Regions from separate parts of the Saccharopolyspora sp. 6M genome, predicted to be linked through region 2. Evidence: riboswitches for the same ligand, from Rfam matches in the RefSeq annotation. Region 2 holds a riboswitch; each other region holds the start of a gene.
The links. A riboswitch is a leader RNA that binds a small molecule or an ion and turns the genes downstream of it on or off. The one in region 2 is predicted to bind S-adenosylmethionine.
Positions count from the first base shown of each region.

Region 1: it holds a riboswitch for S-adenosylmethionine, as region 2 does, so the genes downstream of both, LCD31_RS16905 (aminotransferase class V-fold PLP-dependent enzyme) here and LCD31_RS20060 (methionine ABC transporter ATP-binding protein) in region 2, are expected to answer to the same signal.
Region 3: it holds a riboswitch for S-adenosylmethionine, as region 2 does, so the genes downstream of both, thrC (threonine synthase) here and LCD31_RS20060 (methionine ABC transporter ATP-binding protein) in region 2, are expected to answer to the same signal.

Region 1 covers NZ_JAIUJZ010000117.1:3,154-13,050, forward strand. The annotation lists gene LCD31_RS16890 (DivIVA domain-containing protein) at 1-392, shown strand, start outside; gene LCD31_RS16895 (hypothetical protein) at 510-986, shown strand; gene ileS (isoleucine--tRNA ligase) at 1,384-4,572, shown strand; SAM riboswitch class IV at 4,697-4,811, shown strand; gene LCD31_RS16905 (aminotransferase class V-fold PLP-dependent enzyme) at 4,883-6,211, shown strand; gene lspA (signal peptidase II) at 6,246-6,959, shown strand; gene LCD31_RS16915 (RluA family pseudouridine synthase) at 6,971-7,888, shown strand; gene LCD31_RS16920 (hypothetical protein) at 8,007-8,381, shown strand; gene LCD31_RS16925 (AsnC family protein) at 8,605-9,621, opposite strand.
Region 2 covers NZ_JAIUJZ010000154.1:18-9,914, reverse strand. The annotation lists gene rsmI (16S rRNA (cytidine(1402)-2'-O)-methyltransferase) at 1-613, shown strand, start outside; gene LCD31_RS20085 (DUF4185 domain-containing protein) at 820-1,836, shown strand; gene LCD31_RS20080 (TatD family hydrolase) at 1,938-2,750, shown strand; partial or broken gene LCD31_RS20075 (transglycosylase family protein) at 3,050-3,310, shown strand; gene LCD31_RS20070 (transglycosylase family protein) at 4,027-5,583, shown strand; gene rsmA (16S rRNA (adenine(1518)-N(6)/adenine(1519)-N(6))-dimethyltransferase RsmA) at 5,745-6,620, shown strand; SAM riboswitch class I at 6,823-6,912, shown strand; gene LCD31_RS20060 (methionine ABC transporter ATP-binding protein) at 7,180-8,202, shown strand; gene LCD31_RS20055 (methionine ABC transporter permease) at 8,199-8,882, shown strand; gene LCD31_RS20050 (MetQ/NlpA family ABC transporter substrate-binding protein) at 8,982-9,794, shown strand.
Region 3 covers NZ_JAIUJZ010000161.1:7,012-16,908, reverse strand. The annotation lists partial or broken gene LCD31_RS20670 (ComEC/Rec2 family competence protein) at 1-1,405, shown strand, start outside; gene thrC (threonine synthase) at 1,456-2,724, opposite strand; SAM riboswitch class I at 2,737-2,864, opposite strand; gene holA (DNA polymerase III subunit delta) at 2,971-3,954, shown strand; gene rpsT (30S ribosomal protein S20) at 4,150-4,410, opposite strand; gene LCD31_RS20650 (TSUP family transporter) at 4,639-5,445, shown strand; gene LCD31_RS20645 (cold-shock protein) at 5,704-5,907, shown strand; gene LCD31_RS20640 (VOC family protein) at 6,002-6,382, shown strand; gene lepA (translation elongation factor 4) at 6,482-8,338, shown strand; gene LCD31_RS20630 (arylsulfatase) at 8,651-9,897, shown strand, end outside.

The DNA of each region.
Region 1 (9,897 bases), on a different contig from region 2:
AGCAGTTGCTCTCCGACGCCCGGTCGAAGTCGGACAGCATGGTCAACGAGGCGCGCACCCGCGCCGAGACGATGCTCAACGACGCCCGGACCAGGGCCGAGACGCTGGAGCGGCAGGCCAGGGAGAAGGCCGCCGGTCTGGAACGCGACGCGCAGCGCAAGCACGCCGAGGTGATGGGCAACATCACCCAGGAGAAGAACGCGCTGGAGAAGAAGATCGACACCTTGCGCACCTTCGAGCGCGAGTACCGCACCCGGTTGCAGACCTACCTGGAATCGCAGCTGCGTGAACTGCAGGACCGCGGATCGGCGGCACCCGCCGAGAGCGGGAGCCGCGCTGCCGGCCAGCAGAACACCTACAGCTTCGGAGCTCGGGCCGCCGAAGCCGGCTGAGCGGGCCGGTGACCGGATCCGCCGGTCGTGAGCCATCGCGCGGCCCAGGAGCCGCCGGTGGTCGGCTGCGGAGGGGACAAGGGGGTCCCCGCACGGTGCGGTGAAGGGAAGTTCGGCGTGTTGTTGGTAGTGCTGTTCCTGGTCCTGGCGGCCGGTGGCGTGCTGGTGACGTCGGTGCTGGTCCAACGCCCGGAATGGGCGTGGTTGTCGGTGCTGCTCAGCGTGCTGGCCGCGGCACTGCTCGTGGTGGAACGGTTGCGGCGGCGGAGGGAAGCGAGCTCACCGCCGCGGCAACCGGTCTCCGCGGGCGAGGCGGGGCAGGACCCGGCGGCACCGGCCGGCGAGGTCGACGTCGACGAGGAACCGGACGAGGAGGACACCGATGCGGCGGACGCGCTGCTGGTGTCCGAATCGGACGACGAAGTCGTGGTCGTCGACGAACGTCCCCGGTACCACTTGGCGAGCTGCGACTGGCTCGGCGAGCGCGAGGTGCAGGGGCTGCCGGTGAAGGAGGCCCGGGAACTGGGCTTCACGGCCTGCTCCCGCTGCACCCCGGACGCGGTGCTGGCGGGACAGGCGCGCGCCGCGCGCTAGCAGGACCGCCGGGAACGCGGATCCGCCGCGGAGCGCTCAGGGCCCTGGGCGCGGACCGCGGTGGCCGCGGGAAACCGGTGGCGTCGAATGGTTATGCTGAATGCGGGCTGGTCGCCGGGGAGCGACCGGCCCGCATCGGCGTTGATCCGGCCATCACCGGGGAGCCTCCGGAAGAACGGGCGCAGTGCTCCAGCGGGAGCAGCGCCCCAGTAGAACCGGACGGGTCCGGCCCGTGACAGCCGGCAACGAGTGGCCGTCGCGTTCTGCGGCGGCAAGCGGGGTGGTACCGCGGGACGCGGGCGGCCGGATGGTCGCGCGCCGTGTCGTCCCCGTGTGGGCATCGAGTCCGGATGCCCGTGCGGCTGCTGACGACACACCGGCGAGGAGAACACCCGCGATGGCTTACCCGAAGGTCCGATTCGGCGGAACGGCCGCCCCGGAGGACGCGGATCGAGAGGCCCCCCAGGAGCGCGGGGTGGCCGCGCAACCGTCGTTCCCGCAGGTCGAGCGGGAAGTGCTGGACTTCTGGTCCGCGGACGGGACGTTCCGGGAGAGCGTGCAGGCCAGGGACGCGGGCGTCAACGGCTCGAACGAGTTCGTCTTCTACGACGGGCCGCCGTTCGCCAACGGCCTGCCGCACTACGGCCACCTGCTCACCGGGTACGTCAAGGACGCGGTGCCGCGCTACCAGACGATGCGCGGCCGCCGGGTGGAGCGCCGCTTCGGCTGGGACTGCCACGGGCTGCCCGCCGAGGTGCAGGCGGAGAAGCAACTCGGCATCACCTCGAAGTCCGAGATCGAGTCGATGGGCGTCGCCGAGTTCAACGACGCCTGCCGCGCCTCGGTGCTGCGCTACACGCGGGAGTGGGAGGACTACGTCACCCGCCAGGCCCGCTGGGTGGACTTCGAGAACGACTACAAGACGCTCGACGTGGACTACATGGAGAGCGTCATGTGGGCGTTCAAGACCTTGTGGGACAAGGGCTTGGTCTACGAGGGCTTCCGGGTGCTCTGGTACTGCTGGCGCTGCGAGACGCCGCTGTCCAACACCGAGACGCGGATGGACGACACCTACCGGCAGCGGCAGGACCCGGCGGTGACGGTGGGCCTGCGGCTCGTCGCGCCGGGCAAGGCGTTCGACGGGGCGCTGGCCCTGGTCTGGACGACGACCCCGTGGACGTTGCCGTCGAACCTCGCGGCCGCGGTGCACCCCGAGGTGGACTACGTGCTGGTGGAGCCCGGCCAGGGCGGGGAGCGCTACGTGCTCGCCGAGGCCCGGCTGGGCGCGTACGCGCGGGAGCTCGGCGAGGACGTCGCCGACCGCGTCGTCGCCCGGTTCACCGGCGCCGAGCTGATCGGCACGAGCTACCGGCCGCCGTTCGACTTCTTCGCCGGGCGACCCAACGCCCACCAGGTGCTGCCCGCCGACTACGTCACCACCGAGGACGGCACCGGTGTCGTGCACATCGCGCCCGCCTTCGGTGAGGAGGACAAGGCCGTCACCGACGCGCACGACATCGAACCGGTCGTCCCGGTCGACGCGCGGGGCCGGTTCACCGCCGAGGTCGCGCCGTACGAGGGCCAGCAGGTCTTCGAGGCGAACAAGCAGATCATCCGGGATCTCAAGGAAGCCGGGCTGCTGCTGCGGCACGAGACCTACGACCACCCGTACCCGCACTGCTGGCGCTGCGACAACGCGCTGATCCAGCGGGCCCTGTCGTCCTGGTTCGTGGCCGTCACCCGGTTCCGGGACCGCATGGTCGAGCTCAACCAGCAGATCAACTGGGTGCCGGGGCACATCCGGGACGGCCAGTTCGGCAAGTGGCTGTCCAACGCCCGCGACTGGAACATCTCGCGGAACCGGTTCTGGGGTTCGCCGATCCCGGTGTGGACCTCGGACGACCCGGCGTACCCGCGCACCGACGTGTACGGCTCGCTGGACGAGCTGGAGCGCGACTTCGGGGTACGGCCCGCCGACCTGCACCGCCCGAACATCGACGAGCTGACCCGGCCGAACCCGGACGACCCGACCGGCGCGTCCACGATGCGGCGGGTGCCGGAGGTGCTGGACTGCTGGTTCGAGTCCGGGGCGATGCCGTTCGCGCAGGTCCACTACCCGTTCGAGAACTCCGACTGGTTCGAGCACCACTACCCGGGCGACTTCATCGTCGAGTACAACGGCCAGTCCCGCGGCTGGTTCTACCTGCTGCACGTGCTGGCCACCGCGCTGTTCGACCGGCCCGCGTTCTCCAACGTGGTCGCGCACGGCATCGTGCTCGGCGACGACGGCATGAAGATGTCGAAGTCGAAGAACAACTACCCGGACGTGAACGAGGTCTTCGACCGCGACGGTTCGGACGCGATGCGCTGGTTCCTGATGGCGAGCCCGATCCTGCGCGGCGGAGACCTGGTGGTCACCGAGCGCGGCATCCGGGACGCGGTGCGCCAGGCGGTGCTGCCGCTGTGGAACTCCTGGTACTTCCTGGCGTTGTACGCCAACGCCGAAGGAGTCGAGGGCCGGTTCCGGGTGGACAGCGAGCACGTGCTGGACCGCTACGTGCTCGCCAAGGCGCACGAGCTGGTCGGCGACGTGCAGGCCGCGATGGACGTGTTCGACCCGGCCGGGGCGTGCGCCGCTGTCCGCGACTTCCTGGAGGTGCTGACCAACTGGTACGTGCGCCGCTCCCGGGACCGGTTCTGGGCCGGGGACGCCGACGCCATCGACACCCTGCACACCGTGCTGGAGGTGACCTGCCGGGTGGTGGCGCCGCTGCTGCCGCTGACCGCGGAAGCGGTGTGGCGCGGGCTCACCGGCGGCCGCTCGGTACACCTGTCGGACTGGCCGCTGGTCGACGAGCTGCCTGCCGACGCGGCGCTGGTCTCCGCGATGGACCGGGTGCGGCAGGTGTGCTCCTCGGCGCTGGCGCTGCGGAAGTCGAACTCGCGCCGCGTCCGGCTGCCGCTGGCGAAGCTGGTCGTGGCCATGCCGGAGGCCGAGTCGCTGCGGCCGTTCGTCGACCTGGTCCGGGACGAGGTGAACGTCAAGGAGGTCGAGCTGACCACCGACGTCGCCGCGCACGGCCGGTTCGAGATCGCCGTGAACGCCCGCGCCGCCGGACCTCGGCTGGGCAAGGACGTGCAGCGGGTGATCAAGGCCGTGAAGTCCGGTGACTGGACCCGCAACGCGGCCGGGGCCGTGGTCGCCGACGGCACCGAACTGCAGGAGGGCGAGTTCACCGAGCGGCTGGTGTCCACCGACTCCGGTGCCGCGGCCGCGTTGCCGGGCGGCGCCGGGATGGTGGTGCTGGACTGCGACGTCACCCCGGAGCTGGCCGCCGAAGGCGTGGCCCGCGACCTGGTGCGCGTCGTGCAGCAGGCGCGCCGGGACGCCGGTTTCGAGATCTCCGACCGCATCCGCGTCGAGGTCTCCGCGCCGGCCGAGGTGCTGGCCGCCGTGGACGCGCACCGCGAGTTCATCGCCGCCGAAACGCTCGCCGACGCCGTGTCCGAGGGCGCGGCCGCGGGTGGTTCCGCGGGCAGCGTCGGGGACGGCGTGGACGTCTCGGTCGCCGTCGAACGGGTCTGATCGGTCGCCGCCGGGCGGGTCCGCGGGAACCACCGCGGATCCGCCCGGACGGGCGTGGCGCACCTCCCACTTCGCACGGGGTGGTTGCGCGCGGCGGGGGCGATCCCTAGTCTTCTCCGTCGAAGGTCATGAGTGCCAGCGGGAAACCCCGGTTTGCTGGCCGGCAACCCTCCTACCGCGGTGGGGTGCCCCGGGTGAGGACCTGGCCGATCGCGCAGGGCGATCGGCAAGCGCGGGCCCCGAATGCTCCGGGCCCGGTGAGGCCCTAGGAGGCATCGTGTCGTCAGCCGTCCGCTCCGCCACCGGCGAGATCGCCGAAACCCCGATCTGGTCCGTCGGGGACTCCGTTCCCGCGGTCCCCGCGGTCGTCGGCGCGCAGCTGCGGGTTCCGCTGGTCACCGGCGGTTCCGCCGAGTACGCCAACCTGGACCACGGGGCCAGCGCGCCTTGCCTGAACGCGGTGCGCGACGCCGTGAACGAGCTGCTGCCCTGGTACGCCAGCGTGCACCGCGGCGCCGGGTTCGCCTCCCAGGTGTGCACCCGGGTCTACGAGGGGGCGCGGGAGACGCTGCGCCGGTTCGTCGGCGCCCGCCGCACCGATTCGGTGATCTTCACCCGGAACACCACCGACGCGCTGAACCTGCTGGCCGCCGCGCTTCCCGCGGACACCTCGGTGGTCGTGTTCGACACCGAGCACCACGCGGCGCTGCTGCCGTGGGCGGGGGAGCGGGTGCACCACCTCGGCATCCCGGAGAGCCCGCAGGAGGCGGTGCGACTGCTCGACGCCGCGCTCGCCGAGTGCGCCGACGGGCCGAAGCTGGCCGTGCTCACCGGGGCGTCCAACGTGACCGGCGAGCTGTGGCCGGTCGCCGAGCTCGCCCGCGTCGCCCGCGAGCACGGCGCCCGCACCGTGCTCGACGCCGCCCAGCTCGCCCCGCACCGCCCGGTGCGCATCGCCGACCTCGGCGTGGACCACGCCGTGCTGTCCGGGCACAAGCTCTACGCCCCGTTCGGCGCGGGAGCGCTCATCGGCCGCGACGACTGGCTGGACCGGGCCGAGCCGTACCTGGCCGGCGGCGGCGCCACCCGATCGGTCCCCGACGCGGGCGAGATCGACTGGAACACCGGTCCGGAGCGGCACGAGGCCGGTTCGCCGAACACCGTCGGGGTGCACGCGCTCGCCAAGGCCTGCGAGGTGCTCGCCGAGCACGCCGAGGCGATCGAGGGGCACGAGGACCTGCTGCTGCGCAGGCTCCGCGCCGGGCTCGCCACCGTTCCCGGGCTGCGCGAGCTGGGTCTGTTCGGCCCCGAGCACGACCGGGTCGGCGTGGTCAGCTTCACCGTGGACGGCCAGGACCCCGGGCTGCTGGCGGCGGCGCTGTCCGCGGAGCACGGCATCGGCGTGCGGGACGGGCTGTTCTGCGCGCACCGGGCCGTGCGGCACCTGCTGGCGGGCACCGACGCGCAGCGCGCCGTGCGGATCAGCCTCGGTCTCGGCACCACCGTCGAGCACGTGGACCGGATCGTCACCGCGCTGCGCGGGCTCGTCGCCCACGGTCCGCAGTGGAGCTACGAACTCGACGGCGGCCGCTGGGTTCCCGTCGACGACCCGCGCGAGTTCCCCGCCGCGTTGGCGTGAGCCGCTGCGAACGACCGATCGGCGGTCGGGGAGAATGGGCCGGGTGAACACCGAGCAGTCCGACTCCGAGCAGCCCGGATCGAACCCCGCCACCGGCGAGGGCTCGTCCTCAGAACCGGAAGCGCGACCCGCCGCGAGCGGGGACGGCGGTACCGCCGCGAGCGAGCCGGACCCGGGTTCGGACGGCGACGGTTCGACCGCGGTCGGGGCGGCCGGTGGCCGTGCCTCGCGGAAGCTGCTGGCGCTGCTGTTCGGGGTGGCCGCGCTGCTGCTCGCCGCGGACGTGGTGACCAAGATCGCCGCGGTCGCGCGGCTCGACGGGCAGCCGCCGCTGGAACTGTTCGGCGGGGCGGTGTACCTGGTGCTGGTGCGCAACCCGGGGGCGGCGTTCTCGCTGGCCACCGGCATGACCTGGCTGCTGGCGCTGCTGGCGATCGTCGTGGTCGGCGTCATCGTGTGGCTGGCGCCGAAGCTGCGCTCCACCGGGTGGGCCGTCGGGCTCGGCCTGGTGCTGGGCGGGGCGTGCGGGAACCTGGTCGACCGGTTGTTCCGGGAGCCCGGGCCGTTGCGCGGCCACGTCGTGGACTTCGTGTCGCTGTTCGCGCCGGACGGCAGCGTGTGGCCGGTGTTCAACGTCGCCGACTCGTCCATCGTGTGTGGCGGGATCCTCGTGGTGCTGCTGTCGCTGCTCGGCCGCGACTACGACGGCACCGTGCACACCCGGAAGAAGCGCGAGGACCGGGCATGAGCGATCTGCGGATGCTCCCGGTCCCCGACGGCCTCGAAGGGATGCGGGTCGACGCGGGCCTGGCGAAGTTGCTCGGGTTGTCCCGGAACACGGTGGCGGGGCTCGCCGAATCCGGTGAGGTGCTGCTCGACGGCGCTCCCGTCGGCAAGTCGGACCGGCTGATCGCGGGCGGGCTGGTGGAAGTGACGCTGCCCGACGCGCGGCCCGAACCGGAAGTGGTCGCGGTGCCCGTGGAGGGCCTGCGGATCCTGCACCAGGACGACGACATCGTCGTGGTCGACAAGCCCATCGGCGTCGCCGTGCACCCCAGCCCCGGTTGGGAGGGCCCCACCGTGATCGGCGGGCTCGCCGCCGCGGGCGTGCGCATCGCGACCTCGGGCGCCGCGGAGCGCCAGGGCGTGGTGCACCGGCTCGACGCGGGCACCACCGGCGTCATGGTCGCCGCGAAGAGCGAACACGCCTACACCGCGCTGAAGCGGGCGTTCAAGGAGCGCACCGTGGAGAAGCGCTACCACGCGCTGGTGCAGGGCCACCCCGATCCGAGCAGCGGCACCATCGACGCGCCGATCGACCGCCACCCCAAGCACGACTACAAGTTCGCCGTGGTCAGCGGAGGCAAGCCCAGCATCACCCACTACGAGACGGTGGAGGCGTTCCGCGCCGCGTCCCTGGTGGACGTGAAGCTGGAGACCGGGCGCACGCACCAGATCCGGGTGCACTTCTCCGCGGTCCGGCACCCGTGCGCGGGCGACCTCACCTACGGCGCGGATCCGGTGCTGGCGCGGCGGTTGCAGCTCGGCAGGCAGTGGCTGCACGCGCGGATGCTCGGCTTCGAGCACCCCGCCGACGGGCAGTGGGTGACGTTCACCAGCGACTACCCGGACGACCTCCAGCACGCCCTGGACACCCTCCGCGAACAGGACTCCTGAGCCGCCGGCCGCCCGCTCCCGCCGCCGGGACGCGCGTTGCGGCGATCGTCGTCCGGACGGGTCCGGCCGGTCGCGTAGCGTGGTCGTGCTGATCCAGGAACAGCGGGGGGAGTGGCCGATGACCCAGGCCGGAGCGAGCGGGACGTTCGACGGGCGTCGCGCGGAGTTCACCGACGACACGCCGACGCCGCCGACGGGTCTGCCGCTGGGCGGTGCACCGCCGTCCGCGTCCGCGCGGCGGGACGAGCGCGCGGAGGTCGAGGAGCGGTGGCCCACCACCGACGCGGAGCGGACCGATCCCGGCCAGCAGGGGCTGGCGGAGCTGCTGGCGGCGGAGGACGTCGGCCGCGCGGGCCCGGCGGTGCTCGGCGCCGATCCGGAACCCGGCCCGTCCGCGGACGCGGGTGACTGGCCGACCCTGCAACGCCGCGAACGCCGCCCGGAGCGCCCTCGCGGCGGTCCCCTCGACTGGGTTCGCCGCCGCGGCAACTGAGTGTCCGAAGTGGACGGACCAGCTGCGGGCTCCCGCGGTGGGTCCGGCGTCTTCCCGTCACCGGCGACCACCTGAGCAAGCCGCCCCACGCGAGTTCTCGGCCGTCTTCCAGCGAGGACGGCGCTTTCCCCTGTGGCGCAGAGCCACCGGTGCGAACGATCCCCCTCGGCGAGCGGACGGGCGAGGTTCCACCACCGCCCCGCTCAGCAGCGCGAACGCGGAATCAGAGATCGGTGATGTCCCAGTGGAGGGTGCGCTGGTCGTCCCCGGGGCGCATGGCCCAGCGGACCGTGGACAGCTCGGTGTCCTCCGGCAGCACGTACACGGTGTGCCCGCCCGCGGTCTCGCCGGGCGGCACGCCGATGCGGTGCGGCGGCCGGGAGGACAACGCGACCGGTGCCTTGCCCACGGTGGACCCGTCCTCGGCGACCAGGACCAGGTAGAGGTCGGGCAGCGAGGTGAACGGCATCGGGCTGCGGTTGGTGAGCTCGGTGTGCACGACGACCGAGCGCTCGCCCTCCTGCAGCTGGTAGCCGGCCGCGGTGAACAGGAAGTCGGCCGGGTCGACGACCTCGACGAGCTGGATGGTGATCCGCTCGCCTTCGGGACCGTCCACGTCGAGCTTGCTGCCGACCTTGCCGGTGCGGGCCGCGGCGGGCACCGGGGTCTTGGCGGTCGGCGCGTGCGGGTTCGCCGGCTGCTGCGCCGGTTGCGGCCCGGACTGCGGTCCGCTCGCGGGCTGGCCGGGCTGCGGGGGCCGCTGCTGGTCGCCGCGCGCCCACGCGGCTGATCCGGGCGGGCCCCACGGGTTCGGCTGCGCCTGCTGCGGTGCGGGCGGCGGCGCGGGCCTGACCTGCTGCGGCTGGCCGAAGGAGGCGGGCGGGCCCGCGGGGGTGAACGGTTGCGGGCCACTGGGCGGGTTCTGGCCGGGATGCCCGCCGCTGTGCGCTCCGCTGGGGCCGCCGTGCACCTGGTAGCCGCCGCTGGGCGGGTTGGGCACCTGGTAGCCGCCGCTGGCCTGGGTCCAGGCGTTCGCGGCGGCGACCGCGTTGCGGATGCCCACCGGGTCGCACTCGACGCCGACGACCATGGGCAGCCCGGTGGTGGAGAGCACCGCGAGCCGGGCGGCCACGTCGCGGACGTCCATCCCGAGCCGCGACGCGATCTCGTGGACCGCGGCGCGCCCGGATTCGGCGACGGCGGTGAGCAGACGTACGTCCACGGGATCAGGTGCGGTCACGTCAGGCCACGCTACCCCCTAGGGGCGATCACCGTCCGCAAGGGCGGGATGTTCGCCGGAACCCGGTCCGCCGAGCTCGACGAGCTCGGGATCGATCCGGCCGGGCGCGGATCCGCGGCACGCCCGGGAGGGTCGCCGACGGCGCCGGGGAGTGGCGTCAGGCCGTCCCGGCCCGGCACCGCCGCGGCCGCCCCTTCGCGCCGAGAACGGGAGGTGCGGGGCGAGCTGACGGGCCTGGCACCTGCTGATCGGATGAGCGGAGCGGGGCCGTTCGGG
Region 2 (9,897 bases):
GCTGCGGGACGGCCAGGACGTGCTGCTGGTGACCGACGCCGGGATGCCGAGCGTGTCCGACCCCGGGTACCGGTTGGTGTCGGCGTGCGCGGCCGAGGGACTGCCGGTGACCTGCCTGCCGGGGCCGTCGGCGGTGACGACGGCGCTGGCCGTGTCCGGGCTGCCGTCGGACCGGTTCTGCTTCGAGGGCTTCCCGCCGCGCAAGCCGGGGGAGCGGCGCCGCTGGTTCGGGCGGCTGCTCGCCGAGCAGCGGACCTGCGTGTTCTTCGAGTCGCCGCGGCGGCTCGCGGACACCTTGGCGGACGCGGTCGCGGTGCTCGGCCCGGACCGGGCGGCGGTGGTGTGCCGCGAGCTGACCAAGACCTACGAGGAGGTGCGCCGCGGCGACCTGGGTTCGCTCGCCGAATGGGCGGGCGCCGAGGTGCGCGGCGAGATCACCGTGGTGATCGGCGGCGCGGCCCCGGTCTCGCAGGACCCGGCCGACCTGGTGCCGCAGGTCGAGGAGCGGGCCGCCGAGGGCATGCGGCTCAAGGACGCCGTCGCCGAGGTCGCCGAGCTCAGCGGCGCCCGCAAGAACGAGCTGTACACCGCGGTGCTCGCCGCCCGGCAGTGAGCTGAGCGAGCCCGCCCCTCCGCCGCGGGCCGGGTGGCGTCGGCGGGATCCCCACTGCGGGACCGTGGTCACCGGTCGCTCCGCGCGGGGGAACGTCGATCCCGCGGCGGTGGCCGTCGCCCGGGTGGTCGCTGCTCAGCGGTCCGGGCCTGCTGGGCGCGGTCGAAGCCGGGCGGTGCGGTGGGGTGCGGGGCTACCGTGCGCGCATGGTGTGGGTGACCGGGACTACCAGGCTGGCGGCGATCACCGGTGCGGAGTCGCGCAACGCCGGATCGGGCGTGGTCGCGACCGACCTCGGGATCTTGTGGGACGACGGGCGCGGCGGGGTGCTGGCCGCGTTCGGCGACACCTACGGCGAGCGCTGGGGCGGTAGCGGTGCCGGCCCGAAGCACGCGGACTGGCGGTGCAACGTGCTCGCCCGCAGCACCGGGACCGACCTCGACTCGGGGCTCGACCTGGACTGGGTGGTGCGCCGGGAGGACGGTGGCGCGGCCCAGTTCCTGCCCGGCGACCGCACCGGCGTCCGCGAGCACACCGTGATCCCCACTGCGGGCATCGCCGTCGGCGGGCGGAACCACCTGCACTACATGTCGGTGCGGCGCTGGGGAGTTCCTGGTTCGTGGCACACGAACTACGGGGCGCTGGCGTACTCCGACGACGGCGGCCGCAGCTGGACGAAGTCGGAGTCGGCGGTGTGGCGCAACGACCGGCAGCCGTTCCTGCGCCGGTTCCGCCGCCGCGACCAGGGCGGCCACCCGTTCCAGCAGCTCGCATTCGCGGGCGTCGTGGCCGGGCGGGTGCACCTGCTGGGCACGCCGAGCGGCCGGTTCGGCGCCGGGCACCTCGCCCGGGTCGGCCCGGACGACCTGCTGGACCCGGCGGCCTACGAGTACTGGACGGCGCGCGGCTGGACCGCGGACGAGCGGGAGGCGCTGCCGGTGCTCGCCGCCCCGGTCGCGGAGCTGTCCGTGCAGTTCAACACCCACTTCGGCCAGTGGTTCGCGGTGCACCTGGACGAGCGGCGGGCCGCGATCGTGCTGCGCACCGCCGACCGGCTCACCGGACCGTGGTCGGCGGGACGGGTGCTGGCCGCCGGATCCCGGTTCCCCGCGCTCTACGGCGGCTTCCAGCACCCGTGGGCGGCGGACCGGCCCGCGGTGTACTTCACGACGACGCAGTGGCGGCCGTACAACGTGTCCTTCCTGCGCGCCGACCTGGAATGACCCCGTCCGGTCGGGCTCCGCGCGGACCGTAGGCTCGCCGGTGGCACGACCGACCGAGGGGTTTGACGGTGAGCAAGAAGGACAAGAAGGAACGGCCGCCGATGCCGGAGGCGCTGCCCGCGCCCGCGGTGGACGCGCACACCCACCTCGACGCGTGCGGCGCGAAGACCGCCGAGGACGTGCGCACCCTGGTCGACCGCGCCGAAGCCGCCGGGATCACCCGGGTGATCACCGTCGCCGACGACCTCGAGGCCGCGCGCTGGGCCGCCGAGGCCGCTACCTGGGACGACCGCGTGTTCGCCGCGGTGGCGCTGCACCCGACCAGGGCCGAGGACCTCACCGACGCCGCCCGGGAGGTGCTGGCGGAGCTGGCCGAGCGGCCGCGGGTCGTGGCGATCGGCGAGACCGGGCTGGACTACTACTGGGACTTCTCCTCGCCGGCATCGCAGCACGAGGCGTTCCGCTGGCACATCGACCTGGCCAAGCGCACCGGCAAGCCGTTGATGATCCACGACCGGGAGGCGCACGAGGACATCCTGCGCATCCTGACCGAGGAGGGGTCGCCGGAGGCGGTGGTCTTCCACTGCTTCTCCGGGGACGCGGAGTTCGCCCGCGCCTGCGTGGACCGCGGCTACGTGCTCTCGTTCGCGGGCACCGCGACCTTCCGCAACGCCAACGCGGCCGGCCTGCGCGAGGCGGCCCGGCTGGTGCCGGTGGAGCAGATGCTGGTGGAGACCGACGCGCCGTTCCTCACCCCGCACCCGTTCCGCGGGCGCCCCAACGAGCCCTACTGCGTCAATTACACCCTTCGAGAGCTCGCGGAACTGCGCGGAGCCGATCTCGCGGAACTCGCCGTGGCCACCACCGCCACGGCAGAGCGGATCTTCCGCCTCGATCAGGTAGGAACCGGCTGACCTGCGCTGACTGAGCGTGCCCTGCCGTCGTGCCGGGCGCGCGCACTGACTTGCGACCGCGACCCGGCGACCTAGCGTCCCCTGCGGAAGCCGGGGGCGGCCCCGCTCGGCGATCGGCCACAGTGGACCCGACAGGTCCGCGGCAGGCGCCGGGACCGCTGCCCGGAGGCACGGCAGTCAGGACCTGTATGCGCATCCGTGGCATCACCAGGATCGGAATCGCCGCCGCGATCACGCTGTGCGGCGCGCCGCTCGCGACCGCGGCACCCGCCCCCGAGCGCAGCGGTGACGCCGGAGAACCCCGCACCGGGCAGGTGTGGGACCGGCTGGCGCAGTGCGAATCCGGCGGGAACTGGGCCACCAACAGCGGGAACGGCTACTACGGCGGGCTCCAGTTCGACCGCAGCACGTGGGCGGCCTACGGCGGCGAGGGCTTCGCCCGCTACCCGCACCGCGCCTCGCGCGAGCAGCAGATCTCGGTGGCGAGCGCGCTGCGCGACGACCGCGGCGGCTACGGGGCCTGGCCGGCGTGCGCCCGGAAGCTCGGGCTCCCGCGTTGAGCGCTCCTGCTCCGAACGGCGTCCCGAAGCGCCGCTGAACGGCTCGACCGCCGGAGATCGCCCGGGAGTGTGAGGAAGTGAGGTTCCTCATCACCCACCGCGTCCGGACGGTCGTTGCCGCCGCCGGCGCGGGCGGCGGGAGATGACCGCTCTCTCCCGTCGCCCGCCCCCCACCGGCCGTCCCGGCGCCCGAGCCGGATCCGCTGATCGGGGCGACTGGTGATCCGCTCACCAGGGACGATCAAACCGTCCACTGGGGACGAAGCGGTCGATCTCGGCGCGGAGCGGCGAAACCGCGGCGGTGGTGGGAAAACTGGCAGCGGTTCGCGGTCGATCACTCGACCCGATCACCGACGGTGCACGGTTGCGCGGCAAATCGGCGTAACCCAGGTCACACCGCCGGGCGGCCCCTTGGCGGGCCCGCGGGATCACGCTAGAGTCTCGGCCTCGTAACCGATGACAACGAAGTCACGGGAACGCCCGCTAGTCGCCGCCGGGTACGTCGGGGAAGTCGGTGCCACCGATCGAGCTGGGAACGAGACCGGTTCGCATCAGGTATCGGCTGAAGACGGCGCTTGGCTACGGGAGTCGGATACGGAAACGAAGCACGAAGTCGCGCAGCGGCAGGTGAAGGAGTTCGAACCGGACATGCTCGGCGAACTCCCCTCGGTCACCCGCGCGCGGACGGCTTCTCGCTTTCGAGAGGTAGCGACCCTGTGAACGGACGCGGCATCCCCGGTGCCCACGCCAGCTCCACCAGCAGCGATGAACAGCTGGGTGGTGCAGGCCGAGACCACGGCTACTGGGCCGATTCATTCGAGCCCTCGACGGACTGGTTCAGCCCCGTGAGCCCGCAGCAGCAGACCGCGGTCGGCCTGCTCGATCGCGAGAGCGATGCGGAGATCACCGCCGAGCAGCCCTTCGCCCCCATCAGCGACCGGTACCCGGCGCAGGACCACCCGAGCTTCCCGCCCGGCGCGCTGGAGATCACGCCGGACGACGTGCTCGAAGCGCTCGGACCGCAGGCCGACGAGATGCTCGCGACTGCCGACATCGACGTCGACGAGCTCATCCGGCTCATCAACGCAGAGACCGTGGTCATGCCGCCGCTGGTCCTGCCCGACGAGCTCGGTGAACCGCAGGCGCAGCCCTCCCCGGAGGTCGTCGAAGCGATCACCTCGTGGAAGCAGCGCTTCCTCAAGGGCGCGGTCGCCGCGGTCATCCTCACCCTGACCGGCTCCGGCGGTGCCGCCGCCGCGATGGACAAGTCCGTCACCGTCGAGATCGACGGCAAGGAACGCCAGGTCAACACCTACGAGTCGACCGTCGGCGAAGTCCTCGAGGACGAGGGCATCAGCATCGGCGAGCACGACGCGCTGAGCCCCTCCCCGCAGTCCAAGGTCGGGCACAACGACACGATCACCCTCGACCGCGGCCGCCTGCTGAAGATGACGGTGGACGGCGAGCAGCGCGAGGAGTGGGTCCGGTCGGTGACCGTCGGCCAGGCGCTGCGCCAGCTCGGCGTCGCCGACGACGGCGCCTGGGTCTCCAGCGCGCGCAGCACGGCGGTGCCCGAGCAGGGCATGGACCTGGTGGTCAAGACCGCCAAGGACATCACGATCACCGACGGCGCGGGCGAGCCCCGGCAGCTGACGACCACCGCGGTGACCGTCGACGAGCTGGTGCAGGAGCAGAACCTCCAGCTCGGGCCGGAAGACCACATCACCCCCGGCGGCGACCAGAAGATCACCAGCGGTGCCACGGTGCAGATCGACCGCACCGGCAGCACCGTGATCAACGTGACGGTGCCGATCGAGCCGCCGGTCAAGGAGATCGAAGACGACTCCATGCTCAAGGGCGAGGAGAAGGTCGAGAACCCGGGCACGCCCGGCGAGAAGATCGTCTTCACCCGGGTGAGCACCCGCAACGGCGAGGAGACCGGTCGCGAAGCGGTCGGCGAGAAGATCACCAAGGAGCCGACCGAGAAGGTCGTCCGCGTCGGCACCAAGCAGCCGCCGAACAGCGCCGTCTGGGACAAGCTGGTGCAGTGCGAGGCCGGCGGCAACTGGTCGATCAACAGCGGCAACGGCTACTACGGCGGTCTCCAGTTCGACAAGAGCACCTGGGACGCCTACGGCGGCGACCAGTACGCGGCCTACCCGCACCAGGCCAGCCGGGAACAGCAGATCTCGGTCGCCACGAAGGTGCGCGACGCCCGCGGCGGCAGCTACGGCGCCTGGCCGGGCTGCTCCTCGAAGCTCGGCCTGAGCTGAGCCGCGCCGGGACGGTTCCCGGCTCCCGCGTTCTTCGACCGGTCATCGGCCTCGTGCCGGTGACCGCTCGTTCGCGTTCCCGGGCCTGCTCGGTGCGGTCCTGATCAGCGCGGGGGAGGGCGGGCGCGGTGCGGGAAGCGGGCGCGGGTAGCTTTGACCTCGTGGAACAGCACGCGAACCAGGCGCGGTTGCTCGGGCCGGCCGATGTTCGCCGGCTGGCGGGGGAACTCGGGATCCGGCCGACGAAACGGCTGGGCCAGAACTTCGTGCACGACTCGAACACGGTGCGCCGCATCGTCGGCGCGGCCGAGCTCACCGCCGAGGACGTGGTGCTGGAGGTCGGGCCCGGGCTGGGCTCGCTGACCTTGGCGTTGCTGCCGGAGGCCGCCGGGGTGGTGGCCGTGGAGATCGATCCGGTGCTCGCCGAGCGGTTGCCGCGCACCGCCGCCGAGTTCGCCCCCGAGCTGTGCGACCGGTTGCGGGTGCTGCCCGCCGACGCGCTGCGGGTGCGGGCCGCCGACTTCGCCGAGCCGCGGCCGACCGCGCTGGTGGCGAACCTGCCGTACAACGTGGCGGTGCCGGTGGTGCTGCACCTGCTGGCGGAGCTGCCGTCGCTGCGCACCGGGCTGGTGATGGTGCAGTCCGAGGTCGCCGACCGGCTGGCCGCGAAACCGGGTGGTCGCACCTACGGGGTGCCGAGCGTGAAGGCCGCGTGGTACGCCGACGTCCGGCGCGCCGGGCCGGTGCCGCGCAACGTGTTCTGGCCGGTGCCGAACGTCGATTCCGGGCTGGTGGCGTTCTCCCGGGTCGATCCGCCGTCGGCGGCGCCGCGGGCGCAGGTGTTCGCGGCGGTGGACGCGGCGTTCGCGCAGCGGCGCAAGACGCTGCGGGCGGCGCTGTCGGGCTGGGCCGGGTCGGCGGCGCGCGCCGAAGAGGTGCTGCGGGCGGCGGGGGTGGATCCGGCGGCGCGGGGCGAGCAGCTCACCGTGGCCGATTTCGCCCGGGTGGCCGAGGCCGCCGGAGAACCGGCGCGCTGACGTTCCGCTGCGTCGCCTCCCTTCGGGACTTCGTTGGTCCGTCCGGAGGGAAAACCGTAGTGTTGATCACATAAGGTCACCGGAATATTCACGGCGGGCCATGCCCCCTGCTCAACAGGGGGATGTGATTTGTCAAACGATTCCACATAGTGACGGGTTTTGGCTTGCGCCCGTCGACACCGCTGCGTTCTACTATGCGGGAAATCCATCCCGAGCGGCTGAGAGACCTGGCTCCACGACGCCGCAGCAACCACTCCACCGGAGCAGGTGCTAACGCCAGGGTCGATGGAGTTGTGGTGTCTGAAACTCTGCTCGCAGGTGAACGTGCGCCCCGGACCAGCCGCCGGCAGGCCCGCGGCGGTCGCGCTCGCGTCGGATCCGGTCCGCACGGCCTCGCCTTGACCCAGCGCCGGGTCATCGATCACGGACGCCGCACCACGACGGCCTGTCGCCTCGCCGGCTGACGACCCCAGTCGTCACCGCCCCACCAGGCCCTTCTGTTCCTCCCCGCCCGGCCGCGGCATGCCCGCAGGCCGGCGTGAGCTGATGCGGAGCGATCGTGATCACAGTCGAGAACCTCACCAAGTCCTTCCGGCACGACCAGTCGAGCCGGTCCGACGTCGTCGCCCTCGACGACGTGTCCCTGGAGGTCCCCGCGGGCGCCGTGCTCGGCGTCGTCGGCCCCAGCGGCGCGGGCAAGTCCACCCTCGCCCGGTGCATCGCCCTGCTGGAGAAGCCGGACCGCGGTGCCATCCGGGTCGACGGCACCGACCTCGTGGCCCTCGAAGGCGCCGCGCTGCGCGCCGCCCGCCGCCACATCGGCGTCGTGCCGCAGGGCGACTCGCTGCTGCGGCAGCGGACCGCCGCGGGCAACGTGGCGCTCCCGCTCGAAGCCGCCGGGATGCCCGCACCGCAGCGCCGCAGCCGCGTCGCCGAACTGCTCGACCTGGTGGGGCTCACCGACAAGGCGCCGACCTACCCGGACCGGCTCTCCGGCGGGCAGCGGCAGCGCATCGCGGTCGCCCGCGCGCTGGCCGCCAAGCCCTCGGTGCTGCTGGCCGACGAACCGACCTCGGCGCTGGACCCGGGCACGACCGACTCGGTGCTGACCGTGCTGGACCGGGCGCGTTCTGAACTGGGCGTCACCGTCCTGGTGGTCACCCACGACATGGCCGTGGTGCGGCGCATCGCCGACGACGTGGCCGTGCTCGAAGGCGGGCGCGTCGTGGAGCACGGCAAGGTGCTCGACCTCGTCGCCGAACCCGGCAGCCGGGTCAGCACCAGCCTGCTGCCCGAGACCGACCAGGCGCCCGCCGTGCCCGGAGTGCGGCACGACGTGGTCGCCGAAGTGGTCCTCGTCGGCTTCGCCGCCGTCGGGGCGCTGCTGCCGGAGGCGGCCGCCCGCTTCGGGGTGGAGCTGTCCATCCTCGGCGGCGGGCTCACCCGGCTCGGGGACACCCCGGTGGCGAAGTTCCGCATCGGACTCACCGGCGAGCGGTCCGAGTCGGCCCTGAAGTGGATGGTCGACCGGGACGCGCACGTGCGGCGCACCCCGGTCAGTGTTGATGGAGTCGCGGCGTGAGTGATCCGACCCCCTGGGCGGAAGTAGCGGAGCTGCTCGGCGGTGCCACCGTCGAAACGCTCTACATGGTGCTGGTGGCGACCGTGCTGGCGGTCCTCGGTGGACTGCCGCTCGGCGTGTTCCTGCACCTGAGTTCTCCGGTCGGGCTCAACCCGCGTCCGACGCTGCACCGGATCCTCGGTGTGGTCGTCGACGTGGTGCGGTCCGTGCCGTTCGTGGTGCTGCTGGTGGTGCTGGCCTCCTTCACCAGGTTGTTGGTGGGCACGTCCATCGGCAGCACCGCGGTGATCGTCCCGCTGGTCGTCGGCGCGGTGCCGTTCTTCGCGCGGCTGACGCAGAACGCGTTGCGGGAGGTGAGCTTCACCGTCGTCGAAGCCGCGATCACCACCGGGTCGAGCCGGTGGCGGATCGTGTGGACCGTGCTGCTCGGCGAGGCCCGCGCCGCGCTGGTCGGGGCCGTCGGCGTCACCGCCGTCGCGCTCATCGGCTACGCGGCGATGGCCGGCGCCATCGGCGGCGGAGGTCTCGGGACCACCGCCATCCAGGACGGCTACCAGGCGTACGACGAGCGCGTGCTGTACGGATCGGTGGCGGTGCTGGCCGTGCTGGCCTTCGCCATGCAGCTGCTCACCGACATCACCGCCAAAGCAGTGGACCGCCGCCGCAGCGCGACCGGCTAGGCCCGCAGCTCACCAGGAACACTCCGACGACGGGGACGTGCGATCCCCGCCGGCCGCCGGTGCGCGTCACCGGCCGGCCCTCCAGAAAGGACGCGATCGATGCGTTTTCGCTCCCTGGCCGTGGTGCTCACCGCCGCGACGCTGGCGCTCGCAGGTTGCGGCGGCTCCGGCACGCCCGCCGCGCAGGACCCCGAGGCCCCGCTGACCATCGGCGTCAGCCCGCAGCCGCACGGCGAGATCCTGCAGTTCGTCAAGGACGACCTGGCCGAGAAGGCAGGCATCGAGATCGAGATCGAGAAGTTCGACGACTACAACCGGCCCAACGAGGCCGTCGCCAACGGCGAGCTGGACGCGAACTACTACCAGCACAAGCCGTACCTGGCGGAGTACCAGGCGCAGCGCGGCGGCGAGTTCGAATGGGTGCAGACGGTGCACCTCGAACCGCTGTCGGTCTACTCCAAGAAGGTCCGCTCCCTCCAGGAGCTGCCGAACGGCGCGCGGATCGCGCTGCCCAACGACCCGTCGAACCAGACCCGCAGCCTGGAACTGCTGCAGGCCAACGGTGTCCTCAAGCTGAAGCCGGGCGCCGAGCAGGGCGCCGGGGTGCGCGACGTGGCGGAGAACCCGAAGAACATCCAGTTCCAGGAGCTCTCCAGCGACCAGCTGCCCCGCTCGGTCGATGACGCCGACGCGGCCATCGTGAACGGCAACTACGCGCTCAAAGCCGGGCTGAAGGATCCGATCGCGGTGGAGAGCGCGGAGAACAACCCGTACGCCAACGGTCTCGTCGCCTCGCCCGAGATGGCGAAGGACCCGCGGGTGCAGAAGCTGGCCGAGCTGCTGCGCTCGCCGGAGGTCGAGGACTTCATCAACAAGACCTACGGCGGCATCTCGGTGATCCCCGCTTCCTGATCGATCCCGGACCGGGGGGCCCCCCCCGGGGGCGCGGGGGGGGGGGGGGGGGGGGGGGGGGGGGGGGGGGAAAAACCCCGGGGGGGGGGGCCGCGCCCCCCCC
Region 3 (9,897 bases), on a different contig from region 2:
CCGGGAACGCTCGGCGCTGCCGACGCTGGCGGGCAGCGTCATCGGCCTGCTGCTGCTCGCACCGGGTCTGGCGACCACGGCGGGGTTCGCGCTGTCGGTGGCCGCGACGGCCGGGCTGGTGCTGCTGGCACCCGGCTGGTCGGCGGCGCTGCACGCCAGGGGAGTTCCGGTCGGGCTCGCCGAGGCGCTCGCGGTACCGGCGGCGGCGCACCTGGTCACGGCACCGCTGGTGGCGGCGATATCCGGGCAGGTCAGCCTGGTCGCGGTGGTGGCGAACCTGCTGGCGGGGCCGCTCGTGGCACCCGCGACGGTGCTCGGCGTCGCGGCGACGGTGGTGGCCCCGTGGTGCGCGCCGCTGGCCGGTGCGCTGGTGTGGCTGGCCGGGCCCGAACTGGAATGGCTGCTCGCGGTCGCCCGGCATTCGGCGGCCGTGCCGGGAGCCGCCGTCGACTGGCCGTCCGGAGTGGTGGGCGGGACCTCGCTGGCGGTGCTCGCGCTGGTGCTGCTGATCGTGCTGCGCGGGCGTATCGCTCGGCTGGTCCTGACCAGCCTGGTGCTGGTCGTCGTGGTGGTGGTGATCCCGGTCCGCCACCAGGTGTTCCCGTGGCCGGTGCCGGGGTGGTCGCTGGTCGCCTGCGACGTGGGACAGGGCGACGGGCTGGTGCTGGCCACCGGCCGGGACCGGGAAGCGGTCGTGGTCGACACCGGACCGGACCCGGCACCGATGGCCGAGTGCCTGCGCCGGTTGCGGATCCGCAGCGTCCCGCTGGTACTGCTGACCCACCTGCACGCCGACCACGTCGGTGGCATCTCGGCGGTGCTGTCCGGGCGGCAGGTCGGCGCGGTCGCCGTCGGACCGCTGGGCGAACCGGCCTGGGCGGCTCGCGAGGTGCGGGCGACCGCGCGCGCCCACCGCACACCCGTCGTCCCGTTGCGGGCGGGCCAGCGGTTGCGGTGGCCGGGATTGGTGCTCGACGTGCTCGGCCCCCGAGGAGCGCTCGCGCGCAGCAACTCGGCGGAGGACGCCAACGACGCCTCGCTGGTGGTCAAGGCGACCACTCCGGCGGGGCGGGTGCTGCTGACCGGGGACGTCGCGCTGCCAGGTCAGGCAGCGCTGCTCGCCTCAGGTGCGGACCTGCGGGCGGAGGTGCTCAAGGTGCCCCACCACGGGTCCCGGTTCACGACGCCGAGATTGCTCGCGCGAGTGCGCCCGCAACTGGCGGTGATCAGCGTCGGAGCCGGGAACGACTACGGTCATCCCAGCCCGCTGATCCTCGGCGAGCTGCAACGGATGGGCGCCCGGATCCACCGCACCGATCAGGCGGGCGACATCGCGGTCGTGCCGGAAGGCCGGGGGCGCACCGCCGTGGAGCGGGGCGATCCGCTGCGGCCGGACGAAAGGTGACGGGGAGGTCAGGCCGTGGGCCGCGGCGCACCGCGGCCCACGGCCACCGATCACAGGCCGAGGGCCTCGTTCACGGCATCGGTGTTCGGGGCGACCGTCGCCTTCGGACCGACCTGGTCCTGCACGGCGTCCAGCGTCTTGAGGCCGTCGCCGGTGATGAGCAGCACCGTCTCCTGGTCCGGGTCGATCTGACCGGCCTCGATGAGCTTCTTCGCGGTCGCCACGGTGACGCCACCGGCGGTCTCGGCGAAGATCCCCTCGGTGCGGGCCAGCAGCCGGATGCCCGCGACGACCTCTTCGTCGGTGACGTCCTCGATGGCCCCGCCGGTGCGCCGGACCACGTCCAGCACGTACGGGCCGTCCGCGGGGGCGCCGATGGCCAGCGAACGCGCGATGGTGTCCGGCCGCACCGGCTGCACCACGTCGTGGTTCTGCTTGAACGCGCTGGCGACCGGCGAGCAGCCGTGGGCCTGCGCACCGAAGATCCGGTACGGGCTCTGCTCGACCAGGCCGGTCTGCCCGAGCTCGCGGAAGCCCTTGTCCACCTTGGTCAGCTGCGAGCCGGATGCGATGGGCACCACGATCTGCTCCGGCAGCCGCCAGCCGAGCTGCTCGGCGACCTCGAACCCGAGGGTCTTGGAACCCTCCGAGTAGTACGGCCGCACGTTGACGTTGACGAACGCCCAGTCCTCGTGCTCGGCGGCGAGCTCGGTCGCCAGCCGGTTCACGTCGTCGTAGTTGCCGTCCACCGCGAGCAGCGAGCCGTCGTAGACCGCGCTCATCAGGATCTTGGCCCGCTCCAGGTTGGACGGGACGAGGACCACCGAGTCCCAGCCGGCACGGGCGGCGGCAGCGGCGACGGCGTTGGCGAGGTTGCCGGTGGACGGGCAGGCCAGCACCTTGAACCCGAACTCGCGGGCGGCGGCCAGCGCGACGGCGACCACGCGGTCCTTGAACGAGTGCGTCGGGTTGCCGGTGTCGTCCTTGATCCAGATCCGCTTGACGCCGAGCGCCTCCGCGAGGTTGTCCGCGCGCACCAGCCTGGTACAGCCGGGCTCGGTGTTCGGGTGCTCCTCGACGTTCGTCGGCACCGGCAGCAGCTTCTTGTAGCGCCAGATGGAGCGGGGGCCTGCCTCGATGTCCTCGCGGCGGACGCGCCCGAAGTCGTAGGCGACCTCCAGCGGCGAGAAGTCCTCCAGGGACACGAACTCGGGAGCCAGGGGCTGGCGGTGGCCCTCTTCCTTCGACACCAGCTCGACGGCCGGACCGAGGTCGTAGGTCTTGCCGGTGGAGTTCGGGGCATGGGCGGCAGCGGTCATCGCGAGGTCCTTTCCTCATCTGTCCCGCGGGCGGGTCGGAGTTGGCACCAATTTCTTCGACTACCTCGCGAATGCCGCGAAAGGTCGAGATGGTTGCCGGGGCTTCATCGGGCCGTTCCCTCTGCCCCTCTGGATGAGCTATTCGGTTGTGGCTGCAACGTTACGGGAGGCCGCCGCGTCCTGGCCAGCACGGGGTCGGCGCACGGGAACGGCGGTGGTGTCGCAGGGTCGTGGGACGATGCCCCCATGAGTTCGCCGTCGGTGGTCTGCGATCCGCTGTACCTGATCCTCGGAGACGAGGAACTGCTGGTGGAGCGCGCTCTGTGGGAGGCGGTCGGCGCTGCCCGCGCCGCCGACCCGGAAACGGAGCTGCGCAGGATCAAGGTGAGTGAACTCACCCCGCCGGAGCTCGACGAGCTGCTGAGCCCCTCGCTGTTCGCCGAAGGGCGCGTGGTGGCGCTCGAAGCGGCCCAGGACGCGGGCAAGGAGATCGCCGAGGCGATCCTGTCGCACGCGCGGCAGCCCGCGGACGGCGTGGTGCTGGTGATCGTGCACAGCGGCGGTGGTCGCGGGAAGAACGCCAAGGAGCTGCCGAGCGCGTTGCGCAAGCTCAACGCCCGCGTCACCGAGTGCAACAAGATCACGAAGGGGCCGCAGCGGGAGGCGTTCGTCAAGGACGAGGTGCGGCGCGCGGGTGGCCGCATCGACGCCGCGGGTGTCGGCGCGCTGATCGAGACGGTCGGCTTCGACCTGCGCGAGCTGTCCTCCGCGGCCTCGCAGCTGGTGGCCGACACCGGCGGCAAGATCGACGAGTCGGAGGTGCGCCGCTACCACCGCGGCCGTGCCGAGGTGACCGGTTTCGTGGTGGCCGAGAAGGCCGTCACCGGTGATCTGGCCGGCGCGCTGGAGGCGCTGCGCTGGGCGTTGCAGCTCGGCGTGGCGCACGTGCTGATCGCGGACGCGCTGGCCGACTCGGTGCGCACCATCGGCCGGGTCGCCGCCTACGGCCGGGGGGACCCGTTCCGCCTCGCCGGAGACCTGGGCATGCCCGCGTGGAAGGTGAAGAAGGCGCAGGCGCAGGCCAGGGGCTGGAGCAGCGCCACCGTGGCCGAGGCGCTGCGCGCGGTCGCCGTGCTCAACGCGGACGTCAAGGGCATGGCCGCCGACGCGGACCACGCGCTGGAGCGCACGGTGCTGCGGCTGGTCGAGCTGCACTCCTCCCGGAACTGACCCGGCACACGCCACCAGGGCGACGATCGCCGCCGGTGCCCGGTGCCGAGCGCCCGGAGTCGCCCGAGAGCCCGATCTCAGCGCCAACCCGCCAGACGCTTCGGCCCCGAACGCGAGGCGGGGCCCGTTCCCGTGGGAACGGACCCCGTCTCGGGCCGGTGCGCGTGCCGGACGAAGGTCCGGCCGCGCTCGGGCTCAGAGCTTGTTGACGGCCTGCGCCAGCGCCGACTTCTTGTTCGCGGCCTGGTTGGCGTGGATGACACCCTTGCCGGCGGCCTTGTCCAGGGTGCGCGAGGCGGCGCGCTGCAGCTCCAGGGCCTTGTCCTTGTCGCCGGCGGCAACGGCCTCGCGGAACTTGCGAATGGCGGTCTTGACCGAGGACTTCACCGACTTGTTGCGCAGGCGGTTGCGCTCGTTGGTCTTGATCCGCTTCATCTGAGACTTGATGTTGGCCACTGGGGCGCCTCTTTCCTCGTTCGGATTCAGTCGTGCCGCGCTGAATCGGCGCTGCCGCACCGGGGCCGAGGGCCCACGGCGTGCGCAGCTTTCCTCCCTGGCGGAATGCCGCACGGCACGGTCGACGATCCTAGCAACGGCGCTCGCAGCGACCCGCGTCGGCACCGGGTGCGAGGACGCTCACAAGCCGGGACTCGATCGGTGGTGGGCGGCATAGGCTCGCGCCCCGTGTTCACCGCATTGGGCTGGCCCGGCTTCGCCGACCTGACGCTGGCCGGCCTCGTCTTCCTGTGCTGCGCGGCGTTCCTGGCCGGCGCGGTGGACGCCATCGTCGGAGGCGGCGGCCTGATCCAGCTGCCAGCGATGCTGCTGCTGGTGCCAGGCGGCAACATCATCTACTCGCTCGGGACGAACAAGCTCGCCGCGGTCGCGGGCACCACGGCGGCCGCGTGGACCTACGCGAAGCGGACCCCGGTGCCGTGGCGCAGCGCGTTGCCGATGGCGGCCGTCGCCTTCCTCGGCGCCCTGGGTGGCGCCGTGTTCGCCGCGTCGCTGCCGCAGACGGTGCTGACCGTGGTGGTGCTGGTGGCCCTGGTCGGGGTCGGCATCTACACGTGGCGCAAACCAGACCTGGGGTCGGTCGCGGCGCCGCGCTTCGGGCCGGTCCAGCAGACCTGGGTGATGGTCGCGGGCGGCCTGGTGATCGGTTTCTACGACGGCATCGCGGGCCCGGGCACCGGCTCGTTCCTGGTCTTCCTGCTCGTGGGGCTGGTCGGCTTCGCGTTCGTGGGGGCCTCGGCCACCGCGAAGATCGTCAACGTGGCCACCAACCTCGGGGCGCTGCTGTTCTTCATCGCCGCAGGCAAGATCCTGTGGGGGTTGGCGCTGGTGATGGCGGTGAGCAACGCGAGCGGCAGCGTGCTGGGCGCGGCGCTGGCGTCCAGCCGCGGGTCGGTGTTCGTGCGGAAGGTCTTCCTCACCGTCGTCGTGGCGCTGGTGGCCAGCCTCGGCTGGAAGCTCGCATCCGGGCTGTGAGCCCGTTCCGGGACGATCAGTCAAGACTCCACGTCAGGCGTGATGTGAGATCGAGAACACCGGCGGGTCGCGGGAATGATCCCGCCCGGGGTGTGGTTGTATGAGTCGGCCGATTTTTGTGTTCGTGTTCGACACGCTCGCGAAAGTTGCGGGCGCGACTCTGTCCTGAGCGCAAGCTGGAGAGTTCGCCGTCTGGACTAGGCCCCGGTGCTCGCGCGGTGCGAGCACCGGTTACTCATCAGCTGTGAGGAGACAGAGATGGCACAGGGCACTGTGAAGTGGTTCAACTCCGAGAAGGGCTTCGGCTTCATCTCCCCCGACGGTGGCGGCCCGGACGTCTTCGTCCACTACTCGGCCATCGAGGGCAACGGCTTCCGCACCCTCGAGGAGAACCAGACCGTGACCTTCGAGATCACCCAGGGCCAGAAGGGCCCGCAGGCCAGCGGCGTTCGCGCGGTCTGAGTGCGGTGATCCGCTTCGGCGGGCCCTCCACCTTCGAGGTGGGGGCCCGCCGTTTTTTCGGCCCTGGGCGGGGTGGCGCGGTACAACGGGAGCCATGGACGTCGTCAACAGCCGCACGATCTTGCACCCGCGCGACCCGGAGGGCTCGCTGCGCTTCTACCGAGACGTGCTCGGGCTGGCGATCTCCCGCGAGTTCCCGGGTGGCACGGTGTTCTTCCTCGGGCAGGGGTTCCTGGAGATCTCCGGTCGCGGCGAGCACGGCCCCAGCCCCGACCAGGTGCTGTGGATGCAGGTGCGGGACCTGCGCGCCGAGTTCGACCGGCTCGCCGAGCTGGGAGTCACCGTGGAGGCCGAACCGGCCCGGCAGCCGTGGGGTCTGGACGAGGCGTGGATCGTCGACCCGGACGGCACGCGGATCGTGCTCGTCGAGGTGCCGGCGGACCATCCGATCCGCGCCGACCAGCGGCCGCGCTGAGCCACCCCCGGAGTTGGGCACCGGCGGCCGGTCGCCGCGTGGGACGATGTGGGTTGCACGCGCGCCCCGCGAGGACCCCGAGATCCCAAGGAACACCGAGTGAGCAGCTTCGCCGACACCACCTTCACGGACCCGGAGCGCATCCGGAACTTCTGCATCATCGCGCACATCGACCACGGCAAGTCGACGCTGGCCGACCGGATGTTGCAGCTCACCGGGGTGTTGGGCGAGCGGGCGTACCGGGCGCAGTACCTCGACCGGATGGACATCGAGCGGGAACGCGGCATCACGATCAAGGCGCAGAACGTGCGGTTGCCCTGGGCCGTGGACGGCGTCGACCACGTGCTGCACATGATCGACACCCCGGGGCACGTCGACTTCACCTACGAGGTCAGCCGCTCGCTGGCCGCCTGCGAAGGCGCGATCCTGCTGGTCGACGCCGCGCAGGGCATCGAGGCGCAGACCTTGGCGAACCTGTACCTGGCGATGGAGCACGACCTCCAGATCATCCCGGTGCTGAACAAGATCGACCTGCCCGCGGCGGAGCCGGACAAGTACGCGGCCGAGCTGGCGCACATCATCGGCTGCGAGCCCACCGACGTGCTGCGGGTGTCGGCGAAGACCGGTGAGGGCGTCGGCGAGGTCCTCGACGAGGTGGTCCGCCAGATCCCCGCCCCGCAGGGCGTGCACGACTCGCCGCCTCGCGCGATGATCTTCGACTCGGTGTACGACACCTACCGCGGCGTGGTGACCTACATCCGCGTCGTCGACGGCAAGATCACGCCGCGGCAGCGGATCCGGATGATGTCGACCGACGCGACGCACGAGCTGCTCGAAGTCGGCATCATCTCGCCGGACCCGAAGCCCTCCGCCGGGCTCGGCGTCGGCGAGGTCGGCTACCTGATCACCGGGGTGAAGGACGTCCGCCAGTCCAAGGTCGGCGACACGGTGACCGCGGAGCGCAAGGGCGCGACCGAGGCGCTCGGTGGCTACCGCGAACCGAAGCCGATGGTCTACTCCGGGCTGTACCCGGTGGACGGCTCGGACTACCCGATCCTGCGCGAGGCGCTGGACAAGCTGCAGCTCAACGACGCCGCGCTGACCTACGAGCCGGAGACCTCGGGCGCGCTGGGCTTCGGCTTCCGCTGCGGTTTCCTCGGCCTGCTGCACCTGGAGATCACCCGGGACCGGCTGGAGCGCGAGTTCGGCTTGAACCTGATCTCGACGGCGCCCAACGTCGTCTACCAGGTGAAGCTCGAAGAGGGCGAGGACATCGAGGTCACGAACCCGTCCGACTGGCCGGAAGCCAAGATCGGCGAGATCCACGAGCCGATCGCGAAGTGCACCGTGATCGCCCCGTCCGAGTTCGTCGGCACCATCATGGAGCTGTGCCAGAGCAGGCGCGGCCGCCTCGAAGGCATGGACTACCTCTCGGAGAGCCGGGTCGAGCTGCGCTACACGCTGCCGCTCGCCGAGATCGTCTTCGACTTCTTCGACCACCTCAAGTCCCGCACGCGCGGCTACGCGTCGATGGACTACGAGGAGGCGGGCACGCAGAGCTCGCAGCTGGTCAAGGTGGACATCCTGCTGCAGGGCGAACCGGTGGACGCGTTCAGCGCCATCGTGCACAAGGACTCCGCCTACTCCTACGGCACCAAGATGACCTCGAAGCTGCGCGAGCTCATCCCGCGTCAGCAGTTCGAGGTGCCGATCCAGGCCGCGATCGGTTCGCGGGTGATCGCCCGCGAGACGATCCGCGCCATCCGCAAGGACGTGCTCGCCAAGTGCTACGGCGGTGACATCAGCCGGAAGCGCAAGCTGCTGGAGAAGCAGAAGGAGGGCAAGAAGCGGATGAAGACCATCGGGCGGGTCGAGGTCCCGCAGGAGGCCTTCGTCGCGGCGCTGTCCACCGACGAGTCGGCCGGGAAGGACGACAAGTCCAAGTCCAAGAAGTGACGCGTCCGCGGTGGAGCTCCGCTCCGCGGTGGTGCGGACGGCGGGGTCGGTTCGCCGTACCCATAGCCGCCGGCTATGGCGCGCATCGCGAATCGGTCTGCCCTCCGCCGCGGACCTCCGCCACCTGCGGTGATCTTGTGCGGATGTGGTCCGGGACTCGCTGACCAGCGGCGTCCGGCCCGTGGGAACCCTTGCTCGCGGCGGTTCGCCGACTAGCATTCGAGCCGCACCGCGGGGACGCGGAAACCGTTGCGCCGCTTGCGGTTTCGCCGTCTCCCGTGCTCGTCCGCCGCACCGCACAGGAGGTCGCACATGGGAGCATCCGACGTATCGCGTGAACACCTGCCGATCCCGGACGCCCCGCCCACCGCCGTCACCGCGCTCGACGCGCGCGACCAGAACCCGGCCTTCACCCCCGCTCAGCCGCTGAACGCCCCTGCGGGCGCGCCGAACGTCGTGCTGGTGCTCATCGACGACATGGGTTTCGGTGCGTCCAGTTCGTTCGGCGGACCGTGCGAGATGCCCACCGCGCAGCGGCTCGCCGACGGCGGCCTGCGCTACTCCCGGTTCCACGTCACCGCGATCTGCTCGCCGACGCGCCAGGCGCTGCTGACCGGCCGCAACCACCACTCGGTGGGCATGGGCGTCACCACCGAGATGTCCAGCGCGGCCCCCGGCTACTGCGGCATCCGGCCGCGCAGCGCAGCCACGCTCGGTCAGGTGCTCAACGGCAACGGCTACAACACGGCCGCGTTCGGCAAGTGGCACCAGACCCCGGCGCGGGACGTGAGCCCGGCCGGCCCGTTCGACCGCTGGCCCACCGGCGAGGGCTTCGAGAAGTTCTACGGCTTCTTGTGCGCCGAGATGAACCACTGGTACCCGGTGCTGTTCGACGGCACCAACCCCGTGGAACCGGACCGTCGGCCCGAGGACGGCTACCACCTGTCCGAGGACCTGGTGGACCAGGCCATCGACTGGGTGCGCACCCGGCACACGTTGAAGCCGGACACCCCGTTCTTCACCTACCTGCCGTTCGGCGCGACGCACGCGCCGTACCACGTGCCGCAGGAGTACCGGGACAAGTACCGCGGCAAGTTCGACCACGGCTGGGACCGGCAGCGCGAGATCACCCTGGAGCGGCAGAAGGCGCTCGGCGTGGTTCCGCCGGACACCGAACTCGCCCCGTGGGCCGAGGGCGTGCCGCACTGGGACGAGCTGTCCGCGGAGGAGCAGCGCGCGGCGGCCTCGTTGATGGAGCTCTACGCCGGGTTCGCGGAGCACACCGACGACCAGGTGGGTCGGCTCGTCGACGCGCTGGAGGAGACGGGCGAACTCGACAACACGATCTTCATCTACATCCTCGGGGACAACGGCGCCTCGGCAGAGGGCGGGCTCGGCGGCACGTTGAACGAGCACCGGTTCGCCACCGGGATCCCCGACAGCGCCGAGTTCATCAACGCGAACCGCGACGCGCTCGGTGACGCCACGACCCACGCGCACTATCCGGTCGGCTGGGCGCTGGCGATGAACACCCCGTACCAGTGGACGAAGCAGGTCGC